Regions from separate parts of the Mesorhizobium sp. M0047 genome, predicted to be linked through region 1. Evidence: predicted binding sites of a transcription regulator. Region 1 holds the regulator's gene; the other holds the start of a gene.
The links. The regulator PhoB, encoded in region 1, activates phosphate uptake and scavenging genes when phosphate is short. The targets are predictions, from matches to a motif close to TGTCATNNANCTGTCAT.
Positions count from the first base shown of each region.

Region 2: a site for PhoB is predicted at 1,836-1,852, ahead of NKJ89_RS24460 (alkaline phosphatase D family protein). Genes of this name have one in related genera too.

Region 1 covers NZ_JAMYUW010000019.1:59,536-62,948, forward strand. Annotated here, with positions in the region: gene eglC (endo-1,3-1,4-beta-glycanase EglC) at 1-557, opposite strand, end outside; gene phoB (phosphate regulon transcriptional regulator PhoB) at 1,090-1,779, opposite strand; gene phoU (phosphate signaling complex protein PhoU) at 1,799-2,506, opposite strand; gene pstB (phosphate ABC transporter ATP-binding protein PstB) at 2,532-3,335, opposite strand; gene pstA (phosphate ABC transporter permease PstA) at 3,332-3,413, opposite strand, start outside.
Region 2 covers NZ_JAMYUW010000030.1:10,691-14,103, reverse strand. Annotated here, with positions in the region: gene NKJ89_RS24465 (hypothetical protein) at 1-97, shown strand, start outside; gene NKJ89_RS24460 (alkaline phosphatase D family protein) at 190-1,764, opposite strand; gene NKJ89_RS24455 (MFS transporter) at 2,035-3,318, opposite strand; gene NKJ89_RS24450 (TetR/AcrR family transcriptional regulator) at 3,393-3,413, shown strand, end outside.

The DNA of each region.
Region 1 (3,413 bases):
TTCAGCATCACGTTCGATTCCACCTGAACCATCTGCGAACGGACGGCATCGAACGAAGTGAAGTCATAGCCGTTAAGGCGCACCACATCGGTCGCACCGAAATCGAAGATAAGATCGCTCCCATTTCCTTTGGAGATGGCGAAAGTGTCGGCGCCGTCACCGCCGATCAGGACATCATTTCCCTTGCCGCCATCCAGCGTCTGATGACCCGACCCGCCCTTGATGATGTTGTCCAACGCATTTCCGAACGCATATCGATTGGCGCCGGTAACGACCAGGTTCTCGAAATTGTCGGGGAGCTTGTAGCTCATCCAGGTGTCGATCGTGTCGATCCCGGCCCCGGGATCTTCGACCGCCTTATTGTTGGTGGAATAGAGGTGATAGTAGTCATCGCCGGCGCCACCGTACATCGTGACATTGACGCCGGTGTCTCCCCAGAAGGAGTCGTTGCCTGAGGTGCCGTGCAGTTCGGCCCCGGCTCCGGTTGCCGAGAACCAATGACTGGACGCGCCGGTGTAGGGAAGAGGAATACCTTTGGCGTTTAAGACCGTGCTCATCAGAAATCCTTCCTCTTAGTGTCCGACCTGGTCAAGTCATTCGGCGCAGGGTCCGGCGACCGCTTTCAAAGCAACGTTGCAACGAACGAGATCGTTCCCGCGGAATCGTCATCCGATCCAAGATCGTATTGGCTATTCGGAGCACATACAATCAATAAAGAAGAGGGAAACTCGCTCTTAGTCGGATGCAATTTTTAATAAAATTGCGCATTTATGCGAAACCACGTCCTCTAGTGGGCACATAGCCATATTAGTTCGAATTGTTTCTTGAGGCGCGCGACTTTGATCGGAGGTCTGCGGGCAAGATAGCAATGTGACCAACTAAAGTGTCACGGGCCGTGCCTGCGGCCAGCCTGGCAGAAAAGCGAATTGGGAGATCGGAGGGCAATCGCCAGCCAGTCAAGGTACGCGCCGAGCCCACGACCGCGAAGGGCAGTTTAGACTTCGATCCTGCCTGCTTGAATGTCTGCCATCGCGTGGCCATTGGCGACCACCTGCTGATCGAATTTGAACCTTGGTTCCGATCTATCGGCTAATCTTCCCTGATAGCGTACCCTGCACCCCGAATGGTGCGGATCACGTCGGGCATGCGGCCGTTGTTGACGGCCTTGCGCAGCCGCCCGACATGCACGTCTACCGTGCGTTCGTCGATGTAGATCGTTTCGCCCCAGACGTTGTCGAGCAGCTGGCTGCGCGAGAACACGCGGCCGGGATGGCGCATCATGAATTCGAGCAGGCGGAATTCGGTCGGCCCGAGCCGGATCTCGCTCTTCTTGCGATAGACCCGGTGCGATTCTCGATCGAGCACGATGTCGCCGACCTTCAGCACGCTGGACAGCAGTTCCGGCTTGGCACGGCGCAGCAGCGCCTTGACCCTGGCCATGAACTCCGGTGTCGAAAACGGCTTGACCAGATAATCGTCGGCGCCGGTCGAGAGGCCCCGCACGCGATCGCTCTCCTCGCCGCGCGCGGTCAGCATGATGATCGGCAGCCGCTCGGTCTCGGGACGCATTCGCAGGCGCCGGCAGAGTTCGATGCCGGAAACCGCCGGCACCATCCAGTCGAGCACCAGAAGGTCAGGCACGTTCTCCTGCAGCCGGATCTCGGCCTCGTCGCCGCGCGTCACGACCTCGACCTGATAGCCCTCGGACTCCAGATTGTAACGGAGCAGCACGCCTAGCGGCTCCTCGTCCTCCACCACCATGATGCGTGGCGCGATCATCGGCTGGTTACCTCTGTCGTCATGCCGCGGGCGCGGACATTGTCGTCTCGTCCTGTTTCGGACGATTGGCCGGCAGCTGCGTGCCGGTCAAAACATAATAGGCATTTTCCGCGATGTTGGTGACATGGTCGCCGATGCGCTCGAGGTTCTTGGCGCAGAACAAAAGATGCGTGCACGCGGTGATGTTGCGCGGGTCTTCCATCATATAGGTGAGAAGCTCGCGGAACACGGAGGTGTATTTGACGTCGATGCGTTCGTCGTCGGCACGCAGTTTCGCCAGCGCGGCGGCGTCACGCGCCGCATATTCCTCGATGACGCCCTGCACCTGGATCAGCACCAGTTGTGCCATTCCATCGATCGAGTGCGAAAGGTCGCGCGGCGTGACGCTGAGGCCGACAGTGCCGACACGCTTGGCGATGTTCTTGGCAAGGTCGCCGATGCGTTCGAGATCGCCGGCCATGCGGATAGAACCGACGACATGGCGCAGATCATCGGCCATCGGCTGCCGCTTGGCGATCAGCGTGATGGCGCGGTCGTCGAGCTCGCGCTGGCGCGCGTCCATGATCGCATCATCGGAGACGACGCGCTGTGCCAAGGCGTTGTCGGAATTCAAGAGCGCCTTGGTCGCACCGCCGACCATCGAGCTGGCGAGATCGCCCATGTCGCTGATGAGCTTGCTGATCTGACCGAGATCCTCGTCGAAAGAAGCGACTGTATGTTCGCTCATGATCCTGTTCCTCGTATGCCTGAGCTCAGCCGAAGCGGCCGGTGATGTAGTCCTGCGTGCGCTTCTCGCGGGGCGACGTGAATATCCTCTCCGTGCGGTCGAACTCGACCAGCTCGCCCAGATACATGAAGGCCGTCTGCTTCGATACGCGCGCCGCCTGCTGCATGTTGTGGGTGACGATGACGATCGTGTAATCGGCTTGCAACTCGTCGATGAGCTCCTCGATCTTGGCGGTCGACAGCGGGTCGAGCGCCGAAGCGGGCTCGTCGAGCAGGATGACTTCCGGCTTCACCGCTACGGTGCGGGCGATGCAGAGCCGCTGCTGCTGACCGCCGGAGAGGCTGAGGCCGCTGGCGTCAAGCTTGTCCTTGACCTCGGTCCAGAGTGCCGCGCGCTTCAGCGCCTGCTCGACGCGGCCGTCCATCTCCGACTTGCTCAGCTTCTCGTAGAGCCTGATGCCGAACGCGATGTTTTCATAGATCGACATCGGAAATGGCGTCGGCTTCTGGAACACCATGCCGATCTTGGTGCGCAGCAGGTTGAGGTCCTGCGAGCGGTCGAGAACGTTCTGGCCGTCGAGCAGCACCTGACCTTCGGCCGTCTGCTTGGGATAGAGCTCGTAGATGCGGTTGAAGACGCGCAGCAGCGTCGACTTCCCGCAGCCCGAAGGCCCGATGAAGGCGGTGACGCTGCGCTCCGGCAAGGACAGCGTAATGTCCTTCAGCGCCTTCGACTGGCCGTAGTAGAAGTTGAGGTTCTTGACCTCGATCTTGGCCTTGGCGGTGGCCTCGGCGGCGATCGTCATGTCTGGAGACAACATCTGGCTCATTTGTCCTCTCTGCGTCCGGTCAGGCTGCGCGCAACGATGCTGAGCGCAAGAACCGTCAATGTGATGATGAGTGCGCCA
Region 2 (3,413 bases), on a different contig from region 1:
CGGCCCGGTCAGCGCCTCCTTCAAGCAGCGGCAGGACACCGCCAACTGCGACAACGCCGTCTGGCCGAACATTCCGATGGTCTGCTACCCGGACTAAGACGGCGCTTCACCCCCGCCCCGTCTCGCCAGCTTCGCTTCGCGAAGCCGCCGCGTCGACCCTCCCCACGAGAGGGAGGGTGAAAAGTGCGTTTATGCCGACCGCACCGGGTCGAGCGTCACCTTGTAGAGTTCGTTGTCGTCGCGATCCATCAGCCGCACCGTCATCTGCTCGCTGGCGCCTGAAATGTCGACCAGCCCGAAGAATTGCAGGCCCGCCGATGGCGGCAGGTTCTGACCCTGTTCGGCAGTCGGCGCCTTGATGAACTTTAGCTCCGGCCCGAATGTCATGTCAAAATCGTTGGGGCCGAACGTTCCGGCGTGGATCGGGCCCGAGACGAATTCCCAGAACGGATTGAAATCCTGGAACTGCGCCTTGTCCGGGTTGTAATGGTGGGCGGCCGTGTAATGCACGTCGGCGGTCAGCCAGACTGTGTTGCTGATGCCGGCGTTTTTGATGAAGCGCAGCAGGTCGGCGATCTCGAGCTCGCGTCCCTTTGGCAACCCGTTATCGCCATTGCTGACCGCTTCGGCGCCGACCTTCTTGGTGCCGTCATCCCAGACGACGAGGCCGAGCGGCATGTCCGCGGCGATGATTTTCCAGGTCGCCTTCGAATTCGCCAGCTCGCGCTTCAGCCATTTCGTCTGCTGTTCGCCCAGCATGCGCGATTGCGGGGTCATCTCATCCTGCATGTCCGGACCGTTGGGGCCGCGATAGGACCGCATATCGAGAAAGAACACGTCGAGCAGCGGCCCGTAAGCGATCTTGCGATAGACACGGCCGGGCTCGGAGGGTTCATAGCGGATCGTCGTCATCTCATGGAAGGCGCGCGCCGCGCGGGCCGCCAGCACGTGAATGGATTTCTCCGTATAGCGATTGTCGGCGCTGAGATTCTTCGAATCCGACCAGTTGTTCAGAACTTCGTGGTCGTCCCACTGGTAGAAGGTCGGGCAGATGGCGCTCAAGCCGAGCACGTTCCGGTCCATCATGTTGTATTTCCACTGGTCCCGGTATTCGTCCAGCGTCTCGGCGACCTTGCGCTTGCCGTCGATCAGCACGACGTTCTTCCACTTGCCGCCACCGGGCAGGTCGACCTCGTCCTTCATGGCGCCGTCGGCATAGATGGTGTCGCCCGAGTGCAGGAAGAAATCGGGCGTATGCCTGCCGATCGTGGCGTAGGTCTTCATGCCGGTCTCGTCGATGCCCCAGCCCTGGCCGGCCGTGTCGCCCGACCAGGCAAAGCGGATGTCGCGCTTCGAGGCCGGCGCCGTCCTGAAGCGGCCGGTGATAGGCTCCGAAACGGCGTTGATGTCGGCGAGATCGGCTGATGTCATGCGGTAGAAGATGTCCTGGTCGGAAGCGAGGTCGGTGAGCAGCCGTTTGACGGTGTAATCGCTGGCCGGCGACGTATCGAGCGGTGCCAGGCGCGTCGCATTGGCGAAATTCTCCGTCGACGACACCTCGAACATGACGCGCGACGGGCGGTCGGTGCGCGTCCAAACCATGCCGCTGGTGGCGTCGACATCGCCCGACTGGACGCCATGGGTGAAGGCCGGCCGCTGATTGGCGCGCGAATAGTATGGCAGTGCCAGGCTCGAAACGCCGGCCAGGCCAACGGCGCTGGCGGACGTGACGAAGGCGCGGCGGGTCATCGAAAGCTTGTTCATGGCTGTTTCCTGGATGGCTTGAACGGTGCCACCAGGATCCAGCGTCAATGTTTCAGGCGCATCTCGGGATGATGAAGGTTTGATAACAGTGAACAGGGTGATCTCCCCCCTCGAGGGGGAGATGTCGCCGAAGGCGACAGAGGGGGTCGCCGCGCATAGAGCGCCGACCTCCATCTGCACCAGGAGGCAGAGCCCGGTCGGACCGACCCCCTCTGGCCGCTTCGCGGCCATCTCCCCTCAAGGGGGGAGATTAGCGCTCCGCCGTCGCGGCTAAGCCGCTCTCGGCTCCGGTTCAAACGCTGGCCGGCTTGTATTGATCAGCAGCGAGATACACGCCGCGGCAATTGCCGTCATGCCGGCAATCAGGAAGGCCAGTTCGTAGTTGCCTTGCAGCTCGCGCATGGTGCCGCCGAAAGCGGCGGCGGTGGCCGCACCGATCTGGTGGCCGGCGACGATCCAGCCGAATACGATCGGTCCGCTGCGATCGCCGAACGCCTCGTTGGCGAGCCTCAGCGTCGGCGGCACGGTGGCGATCCAGTCGAGGCCGTAGAGCACCGCGAAGATGATCAGGCTGGTCGCCGAGAAGCCGGAATAGGGCAGATAGATCAGCGACAGGCCACGAATGCCGTAATAGACGCCAAGCAGCTTGCGCGGGTCGTAGCGGTCGGTAAGCCAGCCCGACAGTGTCGTGCCGATCAGGTCGAAAATGCCCATCATCGACAGCAGGCCGGCGGCCTGCACCTCGCCGATGCCCATGTCGCCGCAGAACGCGATCAGATGAGTGCCGACCAGCCCGTTGGTGGTGAAGCCGCAGACGAAGAAGGTGGCGAACAGATACCAGAATACCCTCGTGCCGGCGGCGCGGCGCAACGTCGAGAACGTATGCGCGAGGAAATTGCCCTGTGACGCGGGCGGAGCCGGCGGCACGTCGTCGGCCTCGGCGCCGTAGCGCACCATGCCGATCGAGGCCGGCCGTTCCGGCACCAGCAGCCAGACCAGCGGTATCAGGGCCGCGGTGGCGATCGCCACCGCAATGACGACCGGCTGCCAGCCACCCGACTGCGCCAGCGCGGCGATCATCGGCAGGAACACCAGCATGCCAGAGGCGCTTGAGGCCGACATCAGTCCCATGACAAGGCCGCGATTGGTCTTGAACCAGCGATTGACGATGGTGGCGCCGAGCACGCTGGCGACAGCGCCGGAACCAATGCCCGAGAACACGCCCCAGGTGATGAACAGATGCCAGGGCTTGGTCATCAGCAGGCTGAGCGCGGTGGAGCCTGACATCACCATCAGGGAGGCGAGCAGCGTGCGGCGCAGCCCGATGCGCTCCATCAGGGCCGCGGCAAACGGACCGGTGAGACCGTAAAGCAGGATGCCGACACCAGCAGCCAGCGAGATGACGTCTCGCCGCCAGCCAAAGCTGTTCTCCAGCGGCAGCATCATGACGGCGGGTGCGGACCGCAGGCCGGCCGCGACCAGCAGGCAGAGAAAGATGATGCCAACCACGACGAAGGCGTAGCGCTGGCCAAAGGGACGAGATTGAGTTATCATGTTACTGACCGGTACGTTGCAGGGTGGGAACAGGTATACGTACCGATCGGTAACATTGTCAATCGAGTCACACGATGCCAACGGACAAAAATATT